One region of the Colwellia sp. MB02u-14 genome, then DNA from elsewhere that is predicted to be linked to it. Evidence: predicted binding sites of a transcription regulator. Region 1 holds the regulator's gene; each other region holds the start of a gene.
The links. The regulator sigma-54, encoded in region 1, starts transcription at its own class of promoters, with help from an activator protein. The targets are predictions, from matches to a motif close to GTTGGCACGNNNNTNGNNT.
Positions count from the first base shown of each region.

Region 2: the regulator sigma-54 is predicted to act here: its motif matches at 4,631-4,649, upstream of H4J52_RS14325 (LruC domain-containing protein).
Region 3: the regulator sigma-54 is predicted to act here: its motif matches at 3,828-3,846, upstream of H4J52_RS19910 (DVUA0089 family protein).

Region 1 covers NZ_JACGUX010000079.1:440,943-448,814, reverse strand. The annotation lists gene pmbA (metalloprotease PmbA) at 1-850, shown strand, start outside; gene mgtE (magnesium transporter) at 946-2,304, opposite strand; gene H4J52_RS12375 (HPr family phosphocarrier protein) at 2,422-2,697, opposite strand; gene rapZ (RNase adapter RapZ) at 2,711-3,565, opposite strand; gene ptsN (PTS IIA-like nitrogen regulatory protein PtsN) at 3,596-4,051, opposite strand; gene hpf (ribosome hibernation promoting factor) at 4,097-4,384, opposite strand; gene H4J52_RS12355 (RNA polymerase factor sigma-54) at 4,408-5,916, opposite strand; gene lptB (LPS export ABC transporter ATP-binding protein) at 5,990-6,721, opposite strand; gene lptA (lipopolysaccharide transport periplasmic protein LptA) at 6,718-7,260, opposite strand; gene lptC (LPS export ABC transporter periplasmic protein LptC) at 7,241-7,807, opposite strand; gene kdsC (3-deoxy-manno-octulosonate-8-phosphatase KdsC) at 7,809-7,872, opposite strand, start outside.
Region 2 covers NZ_JACGUX010000081.1:23,663-31,534, forward strand. The annotation lists gene H4J52_RS14305 (polysaccharide biosynthesis/export family protein) at 1-1,093, opposite strand, end outside; gene H4J52_RS14310 (sugar transferase) at 1,463-2,161, opposite strand; gene H4J52_RS14315 (WecB/TagA/CpsF family glycosyltransferase) at 2,170-3,462, opposite strand; gene H4J52_RS14320 (hypothetical protein) at 3,683-4,423, opposite strand; gene H4J52_RS14325 (LruC domain-containing protein) at 4,728-6,362, shown strand; gene H4J52_RS14330 (hypothetical protein) at 6,376-6,885, shown strand; gene H4J52_RS14335 (sensor histidine kinase) at 7,131-7,872, opposite strand, start outside.
Region 3 covers NZ_JACGUX010000062.1:119,655-127,526, reverse strand. The annotation lists gene H4J52_RS05385 (sodium:proton antiporter) at 1-593, shown strand, start outside; gene H4J52_RS05380 (hypothetical protein) at 749-934, shown strand; gene H4J52_RS05375 (bifunctional alpha/beta hydrolase/OsmC family protein) at 1,037-2,242, shown strand; gene H4J52_RS19910 (DVUA0089 family protein) at 3,095-3,745, opposite strand; gene H4J52_RS05365 (glutaredoxin family protein) at 5,198-5,428, opposite strand; gene H4J52_RS05360 (DEAD/DEAH box helicase) at 5,992-7,209, opposite strand; gene H4J52_RS05355 (DUF3750 domain-containing protein) at 7,650-7,872, shown strand, end outside.

The DNA.
Region 1 (7,872 bases):
TGGTAATAGTAATGGACAAATTGTTGGTTATCCAAGCTCTCGACATAGTTTGAGTTGTGTAATGATCGCCTCTGAGGGAGATGATATGCAACGCGATTACGCTTATACTGTAAATCGTGATTTTAATTTAATGGACAACGGCATTGATATTGGTGTGCAAGCATCAAAAGAAGCGCTATCGAGATTAAATGCGCAGAAACTACCCACAGGAAAAGTGCCAGTGATGTTTCGTGCTGATATTGCCAATTCAATTTTTGGACATTTTATTGCGGCGATCAGCGGTGGTAATTTATACCGTAAGTCATCATTTCTCATGGACTCAATCGGTAAACAAGTTTTTCCTGACTTTTTAAATATCAGCGAACGTCCTCATATTTTAAAGGGGTTAGCGAGTAGTGCTTTCGACAGTGAAGGAATTAAAACTGTTGACCGTGAAATTATTGTTGATGGTTGTTTAGAAACCTATCTACTAACCAGTTATTCAGCACGTAAATTAGGACTTAAATCTACTGGCCATGCCGGCGGTATTCATAATTGGCAAATTAATGCCAAAGGCTCTGCCAATGGTGGTGACTTTGATGCTATGTTGAAAAAGCTCGGTACCGGATTTTTGGTCACTGAATTAATGGGACAAGGCGTTAATGTGGTTAATGGCGACTACTCACGAGGCGCTGCCGGTTTCTGGGTTGAGAACGGCGAAATTGCTTACCCGGTATCAGAAGTTACCATTGCGGGTAATTTATCTGATATTTTTAAAGGCTTAGTCGCTGTTGGTAGTGATGTCGATTTACGAGGCAGTATTTTAACGGGTTCATTGCTCATTGAAGAGATGCAGGTTGCAGGAAACTAATTAGCAATTTTCATCTTAAAGATAAGATAAAAACTAAGCATTGATGAGATCTTGAGGAAGTGCAAGATCTCAATACATCAATATTTAGGTAAGTGTTAAGTCAGTAATAACGTTGCTGTTCCTAAGAAAGCAAATATCCCCACGACATCAGTAATTGTTGTTAATATCACACTGCCAGCTAATGCTGGGTCAATGTTCATTCGTTTTAAAAACAGAGGAATGGCAACTCCCGCAACTCCCGCAGCGGTTAAATTCATCAACATCGCAAAAGCGATGACACCACCAAGCATTAAATTTTGTTGCCAAATAGCCACGACACCCGCAATTAATACTGCCCAAATAATGCCATTAAGAAAACCAACAGCCAGTTCTTTTTGCAGTAATATTCTGGCATTCGAGTCTCCAACATGACCTAAGGCAATGGCGCGAATAACCAGTGTTAATGTTTGGTTACCAGCAACACCGCCCATGCTGGGTACTAAAGAATTTAAAATGGCTAAAATCGCCAGTTGGCTTAAAACACCTTCGAACATACTCGATACAGCAACCGCTAATAACGCGGTGATAAGGTTAACTCCCAGCCAAATAGAGCGTTGCTGGGTACTTTTTAATACTGGAGCAAAGGTATCAGCTTCATCATCTAAACCGGCCATACTCATCATAGAGTGCTCAGCATCTTCACGAATAATATCGATAACATCATCAATAGTGATACGTCCAAGTAACCGGCCTTTATCATCAATGACAGGGGCAGAAAACCAATCAAATTTTTCAAAAATCTGTGCAACGTCACTATCAGATAAATGGGCTTGAATGGCTTCAATATCTTTATCAATTAACGTTGAAATTATAATTTCAGGTTTAGCGGTAATTATCGCGGCTAAAGAAACGGCGCCAATAAAATGATTGTTATCATCAACCACATAAAACGAATCGGTAGCTTCTGGTAAGTCACCGCGTAATCGCAGATAACGTAATACCACGTCAACCGTCACATCAGGGCGGATTGTTATGGTATCGGTATTCATGATACCGCCTGCGGTATCTTCCTCGAATGATAAAGCCGCTTCTACACGACCTCGGTCTTGCGAGTCCATAGCACTTAATACTTCTTGATAAACACTATCAGGTAAAGTACGTAAAACTTCAGCTAAATCATCGACATCCATCCCTTCAGCAACTTCTGCTAATTTTTCAGGGCGAATGGTTTTTAAAATACCTTTACGAACTTCTTCGTTGAGTTCTTCAAGGACTTCACCGTGGTTGTCTACGTCAATGAGTTGCCATAAAACGGCACGACTTTTAGGGTGAGATGACTCTAATATTAAAGCAATATCATAAGCTGGCATGTTCTGTAGTAATTTTCGAACATGCACAAACATGCCGCTACCAAGTGCTTTATTGACTTGTTGCAGGCGTTGGTGGTTTTGTTGTTGCTCTGAAATTTCCGGCATAAAATTTTCCTGTGCCGCAGTAATACGAAAATTATATTTTTCATCTTAGTTAGGATGTGTTGGCTAAGATGTTGTAATGAATGATAACTTAACTTTATTTTTTATTCAGTATTTTTATTATTCATCTTCATCAAACTTATCAGAAAATAACTGACAAACATCAAAGAGGGCTTGCTGGGCATCTTCTCCTTGGGTGATTATTTCAACAGTTTTTCCATACCCCCCCGCCAGTAACATTAAGCCCATAATACTATTGGCATCAGCTTCTTTACCGTCTAAGCAAACCGTTACATTAGCATTAAGCTTTTGACTTAACTGGGCGAGTTTAGTGGCAGCACGCGCATGTAAACCCAACTTATTGCTAATGGTTAATAATTTATTAAATTTTGGCATGCGATAACTATTCTTAGGTACTTTGTATTTTAATATCGCGATGATGAGATTGAACATCTTCACGCTCTTTACGTAGATTGTTCGCTAATATTTCTGCAATATAAACCGAACGGTGTTTTCCGCCAGTACAACCAATAGCGATAGTAATATAGCTACGGTTATTCCTTTCTAAGTGGGGCAACCACGTCATCATAAAACTGTTAATTTGCCAGATAAATTTAGTGACTATCGGCTGGCTCGCAAGGAAGTCTTGAACAGGTTGGTCTAAGCCAGTAAAACCTTTTAAGTCTTTTTCCCAAAAAGGGTTAGGAAGAAAGCGGGCATCAAATACATAGTCTGCATCTTGAGGTACACCATGCTTAAAGCCAAAAGATTCAAATACCACAACCATTGAGGCAGACGTTTTACCCAAAATTCGCTCGCGCACTAAGTCAGATAATTGATGAGGTGATAACTGGCTGGTATTTATATACAATCCCGCACGTGTAGAAATAGGTTCAAGCAGTTTTTTCTCTAAAGAAATCGCTTGGTCGAGTGGAATATTTTGTTTTATTAACGGATGTAAACGACGCGTTTCACTAAAACGGCGAATAAGATCAGAATCATCGGCGTCTAAATAAAGTATATCGAGCTTTACTGTTTTAGGTAGATAATCTAATATTTCTGAGACATCATTAGGGTCATTGGGCAAATTACGGACATCTAAACTAACGGCTACTTTATCATAGTCATTGATGACGGTATGGGCTAACGCAGGCAACAAGTTAACAGGAATATTATCTACGCAGTAGTAGCCTAAATCTTCGAGCACACGCAATGCAACACTTTTACCTGACCCTGAACGACCACTGACTATCATGAGTTTCATTTGAATTTTCCTGACTTTTTATTGTATTTATTAACGTGCAGCTTGCTTTATTAAATTAAAAAGCTCTTGCGAATTTTGACACTTTCTTACTTGTTTTGCGATTTGTTTGGTACTAAATACTTGTGCAATACTTTGTAGCGTTTCTAAATGTTGTTGGCAGTTCTCTTCGGGCACAAACAGCGCAATAATAATATCTACCCCGCGATTATCTATAGAGTCAAATTCCACCGCTTGTTCACTGGTCAGTAAAACGGCAATGACTTGTGAGGTATTTGACAAACGCCCATGAGGGATAGCTATACCGTTACCGATGCCGGTAGAACCCACTTTTTCACGCGCCATTAAACTTTCAAATAGCTGATGTGTATCAAGGTTCTCAATTTTTTTTGCCGCAGTGGCGCTAATTATTTCAAGGAGTTTTTTTTTGCTAGTCCCCTTAACGGCACAGAGTGTGCAGTCAAGGGTTAGGATATCTTGCAACTTCATTACACTACTTACATTCTTTGATTAGAGAAAAGATAAAAAACAGCATTAATGCTGATTCGTTTTGCCTTTGTACTTTAATATTTGCCGATCAAGTTTATCAACAAGACTGTCAATAGAGGCGTACATATCTGGATTTTCAGCTTTAGCATGTAAATCAGTGCCACTAAGATGAATCGTCGCTTCTGCAATTTGGTTTGATTTCTCAACGGTGAGAACAACATGAACATTATTGATATGGTCAAAATGTCGGGTCAACTTTGCCATTTTTATATTGACATTTTCTCGTAAAGCTTCGGTAATTTCAACATGGTGACCAGAAAGATTAATTTGCATAAGCTTAATTCCTCATCTTTTCGTTAAAGTAAACTTTTTCGTTGGTTAGAAGGGGGAATAGAAAGTGACTCGCGATATTTTGCAATAGTACGCCGAGCAACATTTATTCCTTGAGTGGCTAATAAGTCAGCCATTTTACTATCACTTAATGGCTTTGCGGGTATTTCAGCCGCGACAAATTTTTTGATTAATGCACGAATAGCGGTTGATGAACATTCGCCACCACTTTCTGTCCCTACATGACTTGAAAAGAAAAATTTCAGTTCAAAAATTCCTCGTGGCGTATGCATATACTTTTGTGTTGTTACCCGAGAAATGGTTGATTCATGCATATCGACAGCTTCGGCAATATCATTTAGAACCATAGGACGCATGGCTTCATTACCATGTTCGAAAAAACCAATTTGTCGTTGAACAATACAGTTTGACACTTTCAATAAGGTATCGTTACGACTTTCTAAACTTTTAATAAACCATTTAGCTTCTTGTAAATTTGAGCGAATAAACTGTGTGTCTGCCGTTGACTTCATCGAACGAGACATCGAAGCATATTGCTGATTGACAGACAGCTTTGGTGCTGTATCAGGATTTAGTTCAACAACCCAACGCCCATTTTTCTTTTCAACAGAAACATCAGGAATAACGTATTGATCATCACTTTTGATAACACTGTCGCCAGGTCTAGGATCAAGTGATTGAATCAGGCGGACGACTTCGCGAAGTTGCTCTTCTTTTAGTCGAGTTTTACGCATTAACGTACGATAATCTCGGCTACCCAGCAGATTAATATGGTCACGTAACACCAACTTACTTTCTGCTAACCACGGCGTTGCGGGGTCAAATTGGTTAAGTTGAATAATTAAACATTCTGAAATAGAACGTGCAGCAACGCCAACAGGGTCAAAGAGGTTAATACGTTTTAGTACCACCTCTATTTCATCAAGTTCAACACCTTCAATGGCAACACTGTCTAGAATGTCTTCACTGGAAACGGTCAAATAGCCAGCATCGTCAACGGCATCTATGATTGCGGTAGCTATAGCACGGTCGGTTTCGGTGAAAGGGCTTAATTCCATTTGCCAGCGTAAGTGGTCTTGAATAGAATCTTGAGTTTCGCCTTGGTAAGTATAATCTTCTGAAGCGGGTCCCGAATTAGAACTCGCTGCACCTGCGGTGTAGTTGTCATCCCAGGTCGTATCCATGTTTAATTCTTCAGGGATATCATTTTTATCCATTGCTTCAGTGGTGGTGATCTCATCGATGGTGGGTGTAGAGTCTTCGCTGCCATCAGAAACGGCTTTCTCTTTAATATCACCTGCACCAGCTGTGTGAGCTTCTTCAAGATTGTCAGTACTTTTATCTTCAGCATTGTTTGACGATTCATCCATTTCTAGTAATGGATTATTTTCTAAGGCCTCTTGAATTTCTTGCTGAAGCTCTAACGTTGACAATTGCAGCAATTTGATTGCTTGCTGCAATTGAGGCGTCATGGTTAATTGTTGTCCTATGCGGAGTTGTAGAGTAGGGCGCATTTAGGTCATTAACTTCCTATTATTTTTAATTGAATATTGTCGATATACGAAAATATTATTAACTTATTAGCTACTATAGCGTGAATTGTTCACCAAGGTATACATCTCTTACATGTTGATTTGCAAGAATTTGATCTGCATTACCTTCTGCAATAAGTTCACCATGACTAACAATATAAGCATGTTCACACACATCAAGGGTTTCTCTTACATTATGGTCGGTGATCAAAACACCAATACCACGTTCTTTTAAGTGTAGAATAATTTTTTTGATATCACCTACTGAAATTGGGTCAACACCCGCAAAAGGTTCATCTAATAAAATAAATTTGGGCTCTGCGGCTAAAGCTCGAGCAATCTCTACTCGGCGACGTTCACCACCTGATAAGCTCATGCCTAAATTATCTTTAATATGACCTATGTTAAATTCTTCAACTAAATGTTCTAGCTTTTCTTCACGTTCTGCATTAGATAATTCTTTTCGTGTTTGCAAAATGGCCATAATATTATCGTAAACACTCAGTTTTCGAAAGATAGAGGCTTCTTGTGGCAAGTACCCTATCCCTTTTCTTGCGCGTTCATGCATAGGTGCTAACGTGAGGTTTTCATCATTGAGAATAATATCGCCACTATCACTTTCAACCAAACCAACAATCATATAGAAAGAGGTGGTTTTTCCTGCGCCATTAGGGCCGAGTAAACCCACTATTTGTCCTGCTGAGACTTGCATACTGACATTCTTAACAACTTTTCTGCCTTTATAAGCCTTAGCAAGACCTTTCGCCATTAGCGTGCTCGTACTCATAAGTTACCTTTTTCCAGAGTATTAGTGTCATTTTTTTTCGCTTGTACTTTTTCTTTAGGCTGAAAAATTGTCTTCGTTCGTTCATTAGTTTTACTCTCAGCATTTACATACTGAGTATCAATATTGTAAGTGATTTTACTACCACTGACTTCACTGTCTTCTTGTTGTAATAATGCATTTCCTGAAATGATCACTAAATTGTTTCCAGGCTCGTATCGTATTTCATCTGCTTGCAAATTAAGCAGAGTACCATCGGTTAACGTTTGTTCAAATGTTGCTGGTTTCCCTTTCGCAATATAGGTTTTTTCTTCGCTACCTGATTGCGTTAGCACTTGAACCAAGTCGGCACGAATAATTAATGAACCTTGGGTGATAACTACGTTGTCGATATAGCTGAAAATTTTATTTTTAAGATCTGCTGCTTGTCTTGATGCATCAATTTCAATTTTTTGTGATATATCAAATTTTTCAGCGAAAGCTGATGAAAGCAAGGCGCCTGATAATATTAAGCACAGTAGGCTATTTTTTAACAATTTCATAAATGGATTTCACATGTTTAGTTAGTGTCATTTGGTTGGTGTTTAAGTCGACAATTAAACCCTTACCATCGATGGTAAATCCTTTACCAATAATTTTAATTTCTTGTTCTGAACTTATGATGTTAGTTTTTAAATCAAGTTCAAAGTATTTTCCTTGAACTTCTTGTAATAAGCTATTTTGATCGGTTGCTACCAAGCGCACATGCTTTTCTAACTTCACTCGGTTGTTGTTATATAATATGCCTTCATTGGCAGATACCTTCCATGTGGGCGCATTATTTTTTGGATGAAGGGTGTATTGAGGAAACTCAAAATTGGTAATGTTTAACTCAGGATAATGTTCCATACGCTGTGCATCAACAACATAAGCTAAACTTCCTTCATTCTTGTAGACATTACTGTGTAAATTTTCAGCAATAAAGTCAGGCGTGAGTGTTTTGTCAATCGCTTGTAACTGTGGTATTGAGGCATTTCTCCATTCAATAATCCCATAAATAGCGCCCGCCAAAATAAAAAATACTAACGTTAAACTATACAGTCGATTCATATCATATACTCGCGCCACTAGCATTTTCTAAAGTATTTTGGCTAAGCATGATTAAGTCGCAAATT
Region 2 (7,872 bases), on a different contig from region 1:
TACTCGCCAACATGACTTTACGTGAGGCATTAGTCCATTCTTTTCCACCAACACAATTTGCTGAGACTGCAGCTTGGAGCAATTTAGTTCCATAGGGCAGATTGGTGGAATAACTCGTGACGTTTGCACTGGAGTTACTTAGCGCAGAATCAATTAAGTTAGACATAAACACACGAAAACCCTTTGGGGTTATTTGACTGGGGCGCACTAGGTGAGATTGAAAACATCCAGTACTAGGTACTATCACTTGATCGCCTGCAATCAAGGGATAGTCCTTTACGGGTAAACCAGTTAATATTCCGGTTAAATCAACTTCAATTTGCCAGCCTTGGCGTATCAGTATAATCTGGTCTAGTTTTGCATCAGGTCGAATCCCTGATGCCGCTCGGAGCGCTTCTGAAAGTAATCTTTTGTTGCTGTAATCACCACTAGCATTTACTCTTTGGTCCATTCTTTCTGTTGCACTTTTATCGTTAATTAAGACTCTTCCCGGTTGGAAAACAGCACCTGTTACAGGAATTTCTATGGCCGCCAAGTGGAGAACTTTAACGTTTACAGTTGCAGTCGCTGAGCGAAAAATATGAGCTTTAATGAGTGCTAATTCGATCTGCTCAGACAGGTACTTAGGCGACATGCCAGATGCATCTATTGCATTGAGTATTGGTAGAGTTAATAGTCCAAAATTATCCAATACATAGATACCATTAAATCCTTCTCCATATTCCATCATAATTTCTAACATATCTCCGGGGCTAAGAGGTAAGGCATTACGAGAGGGATTAATATTAGCAGGCAAGGGGGTCTGGCTTGGTGATGATGATAATATCGGTTTGTCTACCCGGTAATTCAGTGGTGCAGCAAACTGATCTTTATCAGTACAATTTAATTGACTTTCAAAAGCCTTGGTTGGGATACTTTGCTGAGTGAATAGCTCTCCATGATCATTGATTGAGCCATAAAAGCCTGAAGAGTGATTACTTATTTCTTGTAAGCTATCATTGTTGGCACACCCACTTAAGGTAGTGACACCTAATAAAGCACCGACTAACATCGCCTTTAATAGGGTGTTTAAGTTAAACCAAATATTTTTCATGAAATATTCCCTTTATTGGTACTGGGACGGATCCTTACAGATAAATATTTATTGCACTAAGTAAGCCAACAATAAAAAAACATAAGTATATGTTTTTTTTGGCTTTTACTTTTACTTGCAAATTGTTTTTGCATTTTGGGAGGCGTTATAAGGATGGTTTTTAATTTGCGAAACACAGTAAAAGGGATGATGTTCTGCTAAGAAGCTCTTAATATGATTGTTTAGAGCAACAACAAACCCAATGAAATATTTTTATTGGGTTGTAGTATTATATGGAAAGTGTGAATTCATAGCGATATCGGGTAGAATAAGCGATGTTGATATCGCTTATTTGTAGGTTATTTTATTGGTAAATTCTTTATCGATTAATTAATAAGCCCCTTGAGCTTTTAAGACAACGGGGATCGTAGCCAGTATGATCTTGATATCCAATAAGGTACTTTGTTGCCACAAGTAACTCTTATCGAGATTAACTTGGGTTTTAAAATTGGTGTCTGCTCGCCCAGATACTTGCCATAAGCCAGACAGTCCTGGTAAGCCATTAAGGCGGCCTAAGGCAAGGTATGAATATTCATCGACTTCATTTGACAATGCAGGGCGAGGGCCGATTAAAACCATATCACCGATGATAATATTGTAAAACTGTGGTAGTTCATCAATGGAAAATTTTCGGATGAACCAGCCCATAGTGGTAATACGTGGGTCCTTTTTGTACTTCTTACAGACACCGTCACGATCACTTTGACTTGGATCAGGTTCTTGGTAGTTTGGATCACTTTTAAGATACATTGAACGAAATTTGTACATTCTGAAATGCCGACCATATTTACCGATACGATCTTGACTGTATAAAAAGCTCCCCTTACTTTCTAAACAAATAATGACGGTGGTAATGAGTAAAATCGGCGTCAACAGGATTAATGCCACTAGCGCTATTAACCTTTGAATAAACAAAGGTATTCCACGATGTTTACCCAAAGTCTGCTCCTGTCTAGGCAAGTCGAAATTAGTTGCAATGTCTTGCTCCGCTGGCGTCTCTAGATAAAATATATTGTCAATATTCATCATTAATATCCTTAGCTTGCTTGATTAAGTATAAAAGTACGAATTAAAAATAAAGGGTTACCTATAATGTAACGAGTGAACTTTACTTTAGGCTCTTGAATAAGGCGCCATACCCATTCCATGCCAAGCTCTCTCATCCATAGTGGCGCACGAGATATCTTTCCAGAGTAAAAATCAAATAAACCACCAACCGCCAGAGCCGTCCGACAATTAATGAGATTTTTATGTTGAATGAGCCATTTTTCTTGCGCAGGAGAGCCCATTGCAACGAGCAAAATGTCTGCATTGGATCCATTGATTTTATCAATCACTTTAAGAGAACTGCTTGCCTCGAAATAACCATGTTCGCTGCCAGCAATTTGCAGCCCTGGATATTGCCCGCAAAGATTTTTGGCTGTAGTTTCGGCAACATTAGGTTTTCCACCCAGTAAATAAATTGATACATTATTTGCAATAGCCGCCTTGCATAACCGTGGCAACATATCAGTGCCGTTGACATTATCTTTAAGCTGTATTCCAATTTTTTTAGCAGCAATACGCATGCCTAAACCATCAGCAAAACAACGGTCTGCTTGATTAATATGAACTTTGAATTTTGGGGATTTATGCGCTAGGTTAACCGAATTTACATTGACAAAAAAACTGACTTTACATCTTTGTTTGATTGTAGGCTCCAAGGGTTTAGTCATTACCCAGTTTATTGCCTCCGCCATGTAATCGTTATTAATTTTTAGCCCAAAAAGGGAAAATTTTTCAGGGCAATGTAAGTGTGAACTCTCCCTGCTAAAAATTAATTGACTTATTACCCCTCTACATATCAGTAAAAGGTAACTGGTTCGTGTCCCTGAAAATTGTTTTTCAAGTAAAACGACTTTATCAACAGTATGCAACCCACCAGATTGATGCACTGTTATTGCATCAAAGAAACCTGCTTGAATGTGTCTATAGTGAGACAACGCGGCTTTATCTTTGCTGGTCAGCTCGATATTTATTGGCATACCACATAAACTAATACGTTTGCTAACTACCGCCCCTAATGCCGCTATATTTTTCATCACACCTGAACTAAAATGATAATAGTCGACTACTCGGTTTAAACAATCCTGATGTCGTACTTGTTGCAGTACTGATTTTTTTTGCAAAAGTGCCAGCACGGTATTTACAACAATAATCGGTAAACATAGTACTAATAAACACGTACTAATGACTCGGTTAAATTCACATCCCTTATAGAGCTTATCTTGTGATTGCTTTATTTCTATATTCTTCGGCTTGAACATTATTTGTATAAATTTAGATGACATTTTTTTCTCCGCAAACTAGAAATATTAGGGTTAAGTAGAACCGGTGGTTGTCCTTATCAATTTATCATAAGTAGTGCAGCTTAAATCATGCCAACTTTTATAATAATAAGTCATTGTTTTTATTGTTTATTTATTTGTGAGGATGATTTTATAATTTTAATTATCGTTTTGGATATGCAACTTGAAAATATTATTAAAATGAAAAATCTTAAATAAATAATCAGGTATCATCAGTTTTAGAAAAAAAATCGGTAGTATGCAGTGCAGATTTGGTCAGTTTTATTAAGGGATCTTGATGGTCATTTAGCAGATACAATGTCTGGGCATATTCCTGTAATATAGTGAGTATTCTGGTACCTCGTCCAAGCAGTTTGTGGCTAAGATTAAGAAAAAAATTTTGACGTAGGGGGCCAAAACTAAAATGTCTTATATAATCAGATAAATGTATATCGTAGGTGTTGTTCCAACGTCTATTAAGTGTACAGACAAATTGACAATTTTGGGTGTGCTCAATAATATGTCCATTTTCCCCCCAGCCAACATCATGTTCAGGTAATACTGAGAGGTGTCTAGCCGAGATAACGTCTACTAACCATTGTTGTATTTTATAATGATTTTTAACCAAGATCACACCAGAGTTAAAACGTCCGCTATAGCTCTTAGCAAGGTATAAATATTTATTTGGCCGAAGTAGTGATTCAAGTTGATATGCACTTGTCTTAATATAAGCATCAGCATCGACAAATAATACCGTGTTATATCCTGCCTTTAACGCTTCAAGCATTACGGTTAACTTTAACCAACAACATTCGACACCCATAGAAGTGAAATAAGGACGACAGATCACCCTATACTCATAGCCATAATGCTTTGCATATGCTCGCTGTGAACTTATACAATCACGGTACAACCACTGATAACCGTTTAGGGCAATACTAAAGATCAATGTTTTATTTTGCATATTCGTTGCCTATTATTTTGATTAACAATCAGGTAATAACTATTAGCAAGAACCAATCCATATAATACCAGGTTGAAATTGGCGCTTTCTCTCTGCGAATTGATAAAATATCTTTTTTTGCGATGCAAATTGCAAAAAATATCAATATTTTTTCTTTATGACAAGCTATAAAGCACCTGAGCAGTTGCTTTATAGGGGGATGTAAAACTTGGCTTGATGTTAGCATTGTATTCTTGGTAATCCGGATACAACCACCATCTCGATGGACCACTTAAGATTAGTTACAGGATCAGGAAGCAATATTATGAAAAAACAATTCAGCTTTAGTTTTATCAGTATATTAATACTACTGAGTTATTCTACCTTAGCCACAGAGCAAGAAAATGGCGATTATGTTTGGCAATTTCTGTCTGGACAACCTTGGCCTATTGGATATAATCAAAATATTGGTAAGCCAGATAATTTATTGTGGAGTGCCAGTGAATACACCACGGACTTCTTTGCTCGTATCAATAATGCACTGCCAGAAAGTGAGTTAAATGAAGCTTTTTTAACTGATGATTGTGGGTCAATAGTCGATCTAGATGAGGAAGGTGAAGTATTTGTTACTTTTGTTCACGAAGGAACGGACTATAAAAATGCCTTTGGTTTTTTCACTTTTGATCGGGACAATCCGCCACAATCCAGCGCCGAAGTAATGGAAACTATTATTTTCCCAAATTTATCGTTTCCTCATATGGCCAGTGGCCATCGATTAAGTTTGGGCACTTTTCCTGCGGGTACCAGCATAGGATTTTTGATTGCGGCTAATGGCTTTGATTATTATACTGGCGTAAGAACAGAAGAAATCCCTTACTACTACTCATTACAATATCTTAATCCAGAAGAGGATCCTACTTTACGTCAACATACGGTGCTACTTTATGATGAAGAGGTGGGCGAAGTGATTTTGGGTTTTGAAGATTTACCGGGAACATGGGGAGATAATGATTTTAATGATGCGGTATTTAGCATTAAAACAAGCCCAGGAACCGCGATACATAACGAATCCCTTACCAAGGTGCCTGACGTTAACGATAGTGATGCAGATGGTTTAATTGACTCCTTGGATGAATTTCCAGAAGATTATCGACGTGCATACAGTACATATTTCCCCAGTCAAACGGAGTTTGTGACCCTTGCTTATGAGGATAATTGGCCAAAACTTGGCGATTACGACTTTAACGATTTGGTTGTCAAAGAGCGCTTTCAGACAACTTATGATGCTTCAGGTCTCGTCAGTGGTTTCATTATTCAGGGTTTTATATCCGCTCGTGGCGGATCAAACGCTAATGGATTTGCGCTCAGGTTAGTCGACATTCCAGCGTCGCAAGTTGAATATGCCAACTTTCAGATAAATAATATCACTTATGATAAAAAAACAGAGTCAAATCAGTCAGATGCAGTTATCTCTTTATGGGGTAATAGTAAAGTCTTTACTGATACGGGTGAAACTGGCCAATGTTCGTTGTTTAATACGAACAAAAACTGTGCTGAATTTGCCCCTGTCGAATTTACTTTTGACCTAAGGTTTACCAATGGTTTACTGTCTTTGAATCATTCTGTAATCGATTTTTTTATCTATCGTTCAAATGATCGTACCCTGGAAATTCATATGCCGGGCTATGCGCCAACAGACTGGTTTAACTTTGCTCGTTTTGGAACCGCCGACGACACTTCTGATGTTAGTCAAGAACGATACTTTAGATCTACGAATAATTTACCCTGGGGTTTAAAAATCAGTGATAACTGGGCTTACCCCCGTGAATATATCGATGTGTTGTGGGCTTATCCCGATTATGAAGAGTGGGTTGAAAGTTCAGGAGGTTTGGCAACGGCGTGGTATAAAACCAGTAATCGTACAAGCCACTTTTATGTTCCCACAATAATTAACCCATAAAAGGATAAAGAAAATGAATAATTTATTGTTAAATAAAAGGTATGTTTTAAGGCCAACTACCATTGGACTTGTATTGATTATACTGTTTTTGGCTTTATTTTTACCTGCTGACGCCAATGAAAATACACGACAGGATCATCAGCCAATGGCTGGAAAACTTGATACAAATGCGGGTCGTTCAAAAGAGCTATATGTTGAACCTGAGTTTCGTTTTGATACGTTTAAACTGATGACCGTAGATATATCAGTAGTTGACATAAATGGGAACCCTGTTGCTGGGGCAATTGCGCTTATTTCGAATATACCGGAAGAGGTTTTAGACCTGTATGATCAACGACTCGAACAAAAATCGCTAATAGGTGTTGTGCGCTCAGATGAATATGGGCGTGTTTACCAAACGTTAGAGCTCTCAAGTTCAGTCAAAAGGGTTTTGCTTGAGCTGAACATACAAAGTGAGAACAATAAAGTCATTATTGAATTAGATAATACAGAATACATAAGCCATTTTTTTCAAGTGGAATAAGGCGAAAATAATTTTAAATGCTAGTCAACATGAAACCAACTAATAATGAGGTTCGTGTTGACGGTGAATAAATGTCAATTATATAAGATACGCGAACAACAAAATAGTTAGTTAGTAAATTTAATCCCCTCGATAGTACGTTTGATATGAAGCAAAAATATTGATTAACTATAGAAAGTTGGTCAAACGCCGACCATTTTTTATTTTATCTGAGATAAATTGCCATTAATAAAAAGGTGGGATTTTTATTTGACTGACATTTTTATAAAAGATATTTCAAAAGTTGTTCCTACACCTTCAATAGACTTGACGGTTATTGTTGCATCATGGGCCTCAATAATTGCAAAAGAAACAGATAAGCCCAATCCAGTTCCTTCTCCCACAGGTTTGGTCGTAAAGAACGGTGTAAAAAGCTGTTTGAGAATTTTTTTGTCCATGCCACTCCCTGTATCAGAGACCCTAATAATCAACGAATCATCAGTTTCCCTGCCCGTTATACTTAAGACGCCATCATTATCCATTGCATAAGACGCATTGACAAAAAGATTAACAAATACTTGCTGCAGTTGCCCCTTATTACCCATGATAAAGGGCAGGTAATCGGTTAGTTCATTTTCAATGTTATGGTTGTACCTTAGAGAAGAAACTTTGAGAGCACCTTCAATGCAGCCAACAATAGACATTTCACAAAATGCGGTCTTTCCGCTATGTGAAAAGGTTTTTAGGCTATCAACTATGTCTCTTACTCTATCAATGCCATCAATATTTGATCGCAGTAAACTAAAGGCATCAGTGGCAATGTAATCAATATCAGCTTCGCTGATGAATTGTTCAAAAGACTCCAGATTTAATGAATGATGCTCAGACAGGTGATGCTTAATATCCCGGTATAGTGCATTGTATACTTTTAAGTCATCAAGTAATATTTCCATATTGGAGCGAATGAAAGCAATAGGGTTGTTAATTTCATGGGCCACCCCCGCTGAA
Region 3 (7,872 bases), on a different contig from region 1:
TGCTGGGCTATATTGCAGCGCTTATAGTTAGGTTCATTAATGTATCTGTGCCGCATATAGTGGTTATTACACTGCTGCTTGCTTATGGAACTTTTTATGTTGCTGAGCACTTATTACACGTATCGGGTATTGTTGCCGTCATGTTTGCTGCCTTGATTTTTAAGAAATCAGTACACCGTTTACTAGAGCATGTTTATACAGGCTTGCACAGTGTGTGGGAGTCACTTGGCTTTATAGCCAACATATTTGTTTTTGTATTACTTGGCTTAGTTGTTAGTCTTAATATGTTTACTGAAATGTGGTTAGCCATTTTATTAGCAATATGTGGCGCCTTTATTGCCCGTATTGCCGCAGTATATATTTCCACGTGGTTAAATCATTTTACCGTAGGACAGCCTATTAACCCCAAATACCCCCCTATAATGATTTGGGGGGGATTGCGCGGCGCTGTCACTATCGCATTAGTATTGTCATTGCCAAAAGCGTTACCTTATTGGTGGACAATTCAATCAATAGGGTTTGGCATTGTTATTTTCACACTTGTCGTTCAAGCAACGACTACTCCTATTCTAGTTAGAAAATTAAAAATTTAACTCAAGGGTCTTTTATTTTAACTCATTGATAAATTAATCAAATAGAGTTAAATAAAGGCTACTGAGTTAAGTTCTTCATTATTAGTATGCTCAGTATTGTTCGTTTTGTATACGTTTTTTAACCATGAATCTAGAGTAATCAAGGGAACACCCATATGACGATACCAATACCACATCGTGCAAGCGGTTTTCTACTTGGTGATGCCGCTGCGCAAATAAGCATTAATGCGTTTATTAATATCCAATGTCCGCATTCGCGTATTATTTGGCCAACCCCTACATTATTTATCAACAATGCTGGAAATATCCCCGTTAATGACAAATCAAATTTAGCGCAGTGAAAAACAGTGATTGAACCTTTGTTAGATACATAATAGTCCATCGTTATAGTCATAATAAAATGTGCTAGACAGCATTTTTATTAAAAATAAGAGATAGAATCAATGAGAACAAAAATAGAATTTCCTAGCCAAGAACAAAATTTAGCTGGTTTGCTAGAAACGCCGGATCAAAAAATACGAGCCTATGTGCTGTTTGCTCATTGTTTTACCTGTGGTAAAGATGTTGCAGCGGCCTCGCGAATTAGTCGATTTCTTGTGCAACATGGTTTTGCAGTTTTTCGGTTTGACTTTACAGGTTTGGGAAACAGTGACGGTGATTTTGCCAATACAAATTTTTCATCCAATACTGAAGATTTACTATCAGCAGCAAAATTTCTAGAGCAGCATTATCAAGCACCTCAACTATTAATTGGCCATAGCCTGGGTGGTGCTGCGGTTTTAGCTATGGCGGCACAGCTTCCCAAAGTAAAAGCGGTTGTGACCATCGGCGCACCGTTTGAAGCAAGCCATGTCATACACAACTTTGATGCCCATATAGAAACAATAGAGCAAAGTGGTTCGGCGAAAGTAAGTTTAGGTACGCGTGACTTTACTATTAAAAAACAATTTTTAGATGATTTACGTAATCAAACCACAGAGCATATAAAGCACCTTAATAAAGCTTTACTGGTATTACATTCTCCTGTTGACTTAACCGTAGATATTACTGATGCCGAGCAAATTTACAAAGCTGCCAAGCACCCTAAAAGCTTTGTTAGCTTGGACACTGCCGATCATCTTTTATCAAAATCAGTAGATAGTGAATATGTCGCGCAAACTATTTCAGGGTGGGCAAGCCGTTATATTCCTGCGCTAGAAACATCTCGTCCCAGTCTCACAAAAGGACATGTTTTGGTGGCCGAGATAGACCATAAATTTCAACAAGATATTTTTAGTGATCACCATCACTGGAATGCAGATGAACCGGTACAAGTCGGTGGAAAAAATTCAGGCCCAGATCCTTATGAGCATTTACTGGCTGCTTTAGGTGCCTGTACTGCAATGACCATTCGGATGTACGCTACTCGCAAGGATATTCCACTCGAGCATGTGGAAGTGTCGTTATCACACGAACGTAATTATTTAGAAGATGCGAGTAATGTGACTGAAAAAAACAAGAATATGGAGTCATTAATTCGCAAAGTTCAGTTGTTTGGACCGTTAAACGATGCAGAAAAAAATCGACTAATGGAAATAGCTAACCGTTGTCCTGTGCACCGAACGTTGCACAATGATCCCCAAATTATTACCACATTGGTTGAAGGGTAGGAGACAGTGCTATGATCCCAGGTGAATATTGGTTTAATTATGTCTTCTAAGCAAAAGTGAGTATAAATCTAACTCGCTCTGGGCGCCATTGCGCTATAGGGTATATATCCTAATGTTAGCTATCCCTAAAGATAGTTGACATGAAAATAGAGTTAATTACTTTAATAATTAGGTTGGCTTGGTGGCATTAGTTAGCCTAATCACTCAACACTAAGTTGTTCAATTTTTTGCTTGTAAATGATCAAATGCTTAAGACTTCTTGGTGCGCAATGCGGAAGAAAATTTTTGAAACTATGAGTGTTTGTCTAGGTCGGCTGTAAGTTTGGTAGTTGACCTAACCTAGCCGATAGCTAACTTTAAAATTTAAGGCAAAGCAGACGTTGCCGAAATCGGTTTTATAATCACAAAAAGTAAATTACACCTATAGTATGAGAGTATCAACTCCGTCGCCTGAAAGCACATTATAGTCGTTCACATTCTATTTTTAGAGTTTATAATAATTTTATTTTAACGAATGGAAATCTTTTACTAAGAACAAATTTAAAAAGAACCAATTCCCTAAAACGTCAGCGCAACATATTGGTTTAGTTGATAAAACGTTTAACGTGCAGGATATTCTTGAATTTAGTGTTGAAAGGTTAGCTATAGTTAGGAAATTAAAGGATAAACCGGCTATTAGTACAAATATGAAACCAGAATTTTTTGAGGTTAATATTGAGTGTGCGCATATCTAGTGAAAATTTTATTATATTTTAATACCTTACATATTAGCTTTACAGTAAAACTTAAATTTATAGCAAAAAAAACACCTTTAATATTAAGGTGCTTTTTTGTTGAGCTATAACGAAAAAATTATTGCTTTTTAAAGCGTCTAGTAACTAACCCCATTATACCTAATGCGAAAATAGCTAAAGTTGAAGGTTCAGGAACAGAAGCTACGGGATTTACAGGATTTGTAAAAGTACGTTCTACTCCATCATATGTTAACCTATAACTACCATAGGGTACATTGTCACTCGTATGACCAATACCGTCATAAAAATATACCGCTGCTTTGTCTTGAATTTGGGTAGAAAAATCTATATCACTTAAGGTAGGGGTATTACCTGCAAGATCGACAGTTCCTACTATTAATACATAATCACCCGCAAATAAGTTCATAGAAATATAGCTATCAAAATGAGATGTTGACCCATCAGCACCAGCTATTGTGAGATCCGAAAAGTCATCATTACTTGTTAACAATGAATTATTATCTAAAATACCATCATTTTTTAATAACCACATCATAGAATTGATCATGTTCGATCCATCCACTTCTCCCCATGAGAATATATCGAATATGGCATCTGTGTCTGTATTAGCAGTAAAGTAATATATATCAAAACTTGCTAATTGATCCTCATATTTCCAAATACCACTATCAATTAATCCTGCATTAGCCATATTACAAACAGAAAACATCAGACCAGCTACAGCAGCCTGTATAAATTTTAATTTCATGAAATATTCCTTATTAATCCCTTTCCATAGATTTTGGATTGGCAGTGTAAAAATAAATTGTTATTAATTATCGACTTAACTTAAGCAAATATAAAGCCAAGCACTAAAAAACGCATCTTTTCATCGAGTTAGGGGTTTTTACTGTTGTAGGGCATAGCTTGTTGTAAATAAAGCCGACACTGGTAGTTTAAAAAACAACCAGTTTAATTCTGTTATTAGTTGAAATATAGGTAAATTTATTCACTTGCCTATTAACCAAAAAAAATGATTAATATGAGAGAGTATCTTTGAGCGTCGTTTCTCTTGGGAAGATAACTTGTTGTAATTTGATATATTTCCCTTTGTACACATTAGGTTATTGTAAGGTTTTCTGTTGACTCGCCTGAAGCTCTACAAAATAATCAACTTTATCAATATTGGAGTACTAAAATTAAATCTTCATTTGAAGGGAGTTTAGCTGAAGGTAAAAATGAAGAAGTATTTCAATATAAAATCACTTCAAATGACAATGGAATAAGTGCTGTGTACATGACCTAATATTCTGAAATATACATTACTATAGCTTTATGGGGCCAATAATACTAAATCAATTTATACATACAAGAAACAACTTAAACTGACAATACAATTACGTGAAAGACCGCTATCAGGGAGCTGCTAGCGTAATGGCTTTATTCAGCCATGTCCGCTGTAGATCAAAACATACAAATTTTTGCAGTGAAAAGTCTCAAATGTTTACTTCTGCTTTGTGGCATTAGTTAGCCTAATCACTCAACATTAAGTCGTTCAATTTTTTGCTTGTAAATGATCAAATGCTTAGGTCTTCTGCGTGGCAAAAGTGATCATTATAAGCCAGTTTCATTTAGTGATAGGGGGTCTTAAACATTATGTGTCGTTATGTAAATGAGACCCAGGAGAATACTATCAGCCCTTACAAGATTAACCCATAAAAAAACTCAACTTATTTTATTGACTTTTTAATGTATACGCCTTAGTTTTTTATAGTAGTTCCTCTAGTGGCAATTTTATTGAATAAAACCAGTGCTCATATTCGTCCCGCCAAACTTAGAAAAACTCGTTAATCAAAAGACTAGCGGTTTTTTGAATTTTGTATCTAAGAATATTCACGTTAAATGATATATATTAATATCGCGAAGGAAATAATCATTTATTAATATGCTTTATCTTCATTAAAGGATTGTTCTGTTTGTTTTCTCACTCCAAATTTTTTAACTACTGCTTTTTCCTGTGCTGTCCCTAATGCAGTAAAAGTATCTTTTTCCGCGGTGAGCAATTTCACGTTTTTATTATGATTATCAAAATCAAAATCAAAATCAAAATCAACTTGACAAGTTAATGATTACAATCATTAATATTACCTACATTGAGATAGAGTAATCAAAACTCTGTGCCCATTGGTTTTACAATCATCTCGTTAGATAATTCTCGTTCTTAATCTGCGGCATAGAGTTTCTTAAAATTTTTTAAATCCCAGCCAATCATTACTTTATTACCGATTTTGAGAGCTGGTACAGAGCTAGCGCCTATAGCGTCGAGCTCTTTTCTACCGCGCTGCATTTTCGCATTTGTTAATCTGTATTGAATGCCATTATCATCCAAGTATTTTTGAGCTTGACGGCAATGGGGGCATTTCTCTGAAATATATAAAACAACACGTTTCATCACAAACCTTTACAGAACTGTTAAAGACTCACTATTTTACTGAACTTTCGATCCTATACAAAGAAAATTAATCTATTCGAGTAAATCAATGCGGTAAAAGTATTTGAAGTAGTCGTTTTTGCTTTGATTTAATCGTTTCGGGTTAGAGATGTCAACACCAACAATGAGCTTGCAGGCGTCATACACTCTAAGCTTGATTGTACGTAAGCGTTAATGGTTCCTGAGCCAGTAACGGGGCATTCATCGTTAAATTGTTAACATTCACTTTTTGCGTATCGCTGAGGGTATAGATTGGCTTTTTCTTTAGGGTAACCACTTTGTTTGTTGGCTAAGATATTGTTTGTTACCCATCAATAAATAGCACCCAATGGTTGTGGTTACCCATTACCGTATACGCACCGACCGTAAAACATTTCTTAGCATACGGTATTTCTCTTTACCCCAATCAGGCGATGCGGATAATTTTGCCTGGTTTGCTTGTTTTCACCATAAAGAAAGTCACGTTTAACCTATCGTGAGACAAGGTAATATTTTTAGTCTAACCGGCTAATCTATACCTGTCTTTATTTACTTTTTTTTCTTGTTCTATTTGTTTTATTTGCTTTACTTACCTTTTTTTTGACTTGTTTAGGCGCTTTTGAAAACTCTTTATGGAAAGGCTGTTCTGTAACAACAGGAATAACTTGCCCTATGCTATTTTCAATATTAATTAATTGTCTTATATCGTTTTCTACAGCAAATGAAATGGCCATGCCACTTTTTCCGGCACGAGCAGTTCGTCCTATACGGTGTATGTAGTTTCTTGGGTCTTCAGGAAGATTATAGTTAATGACTAAATTAATATTATCAACATCAATTCCGCGAGCGGCAACATCAGTGGCAACGAGTACTCTTAGATTAGAATCTTTAAAGTTTTGTAAGGCTTCTTCCCTAACGACTTGTGTTTTACTACTGTGGAGGCTCGCGGCAGTTATTGATGCTTTTTCTAGTGCTTTAACAATGATGTCAGCGCCATACTTTGTTTTACAAAAGATAAGCACTTTTTTATAGTCAGGATTTTTCAAGAGATTAAAGAGTAAAGGTACTTTATTCGCTTTTTCAAGGTGGTATATACTTTGATTAACCAAGTCGATAGTAACCGTTTCAGCAGTAATTTGAATTTTTATTGGACTAGTTAATATTGCTGTCGCTAGTATCTCTATTTCAGCAGGCATAGTCGCTGAAAACAATAGTGTTTGTCGGTTCTTTGGCAGTTTAGCTATAATAGTTTGAACATCCTTAAAGAACCCCATATCAAGCATTGTATCTGCTTCATCTAACACAAATACTTCCAACGCCTTAAAATTTATGTCGCCCGTTTCAATTAAATCCAATAACCTTCCAGGGGTGGCCACTAAAATATCAAGTCCAAGTGCGATAGAGTCAACTTGATTTTGTCTTCCTACGCCACCGTAAACAACCTTAGTTTTAAGCCCTAAACCATCAGAGTAGTCATCAATGTTTTGCATTATTTGTGAAGCAAGCTCTCTTGTGGGCGTTAGTATTAGCGAACGCGTACTCTTAGCTTCTATTTCTATTTTATTTCGACCAAAATTATTGATAATTGGCAATGAAAAAGCCGCCGTTTTTCCTGTTCCCGTTTGCGCTATACCAAGCAGATCATTCCCATCAATAAGAGCCGGAATACATTCTTTTTGGATCGGTGTGGGCTCTTTATAGCCCTTAAGAGTAACGCGATCAATAATTGACTCTAAAAGTGAAAATTCTTTAAATTCTGACATGCTGCCTCGGTGTCCTTTAATCAATAGCCTATTATTCTAACAGAATGTTTTAACATAATTAAGATGTATTCATAGTGACAATGTCTAACGAATTCCAACAACATATCTCATAAAAAAAATACTGCCGTCATAAAGTGTTCTGACCCTTTGATTTTCTTTCTAAAGGAAGATCTATTTCTTTTGAACGACGCACTTAACCGAGGAAACTATTGATGTTAACGTCCGCTCTGTCGTAAACATCTTTCATTAGAAAAAAGGGTAGCGTCTGCTTTTATATAAATACTACGCATTATTCTTGAACGTTGATGTTAAAATTACGTCTTCGTAGATTTACCACTAACAAAATAACTGCTACTTTTAATTTTATTAACCATTGCTATAGCTTTATAATGTTAGGCAATAACATCCTATAGCTTAAAGAAGATATAAGAATAGAATATATGAGATATTGGAAGATTATCTGCGTTGTATTACTACTCAGCGCTTGTACTAATAGCAACTGGCGCACGGCTAGTCGAGAGCCAGCAGGCATTGCTTCATTACCGAGTGAAGATAACCGGGCTATTATAGAATTCTATGCTGCTGACGCTTTTAGTTGGCGTGGTTGGTTTGCGGTTCATCCTTGGGTCGCAATAAAAGAAGAGCAAGCGACTCAATATAGTG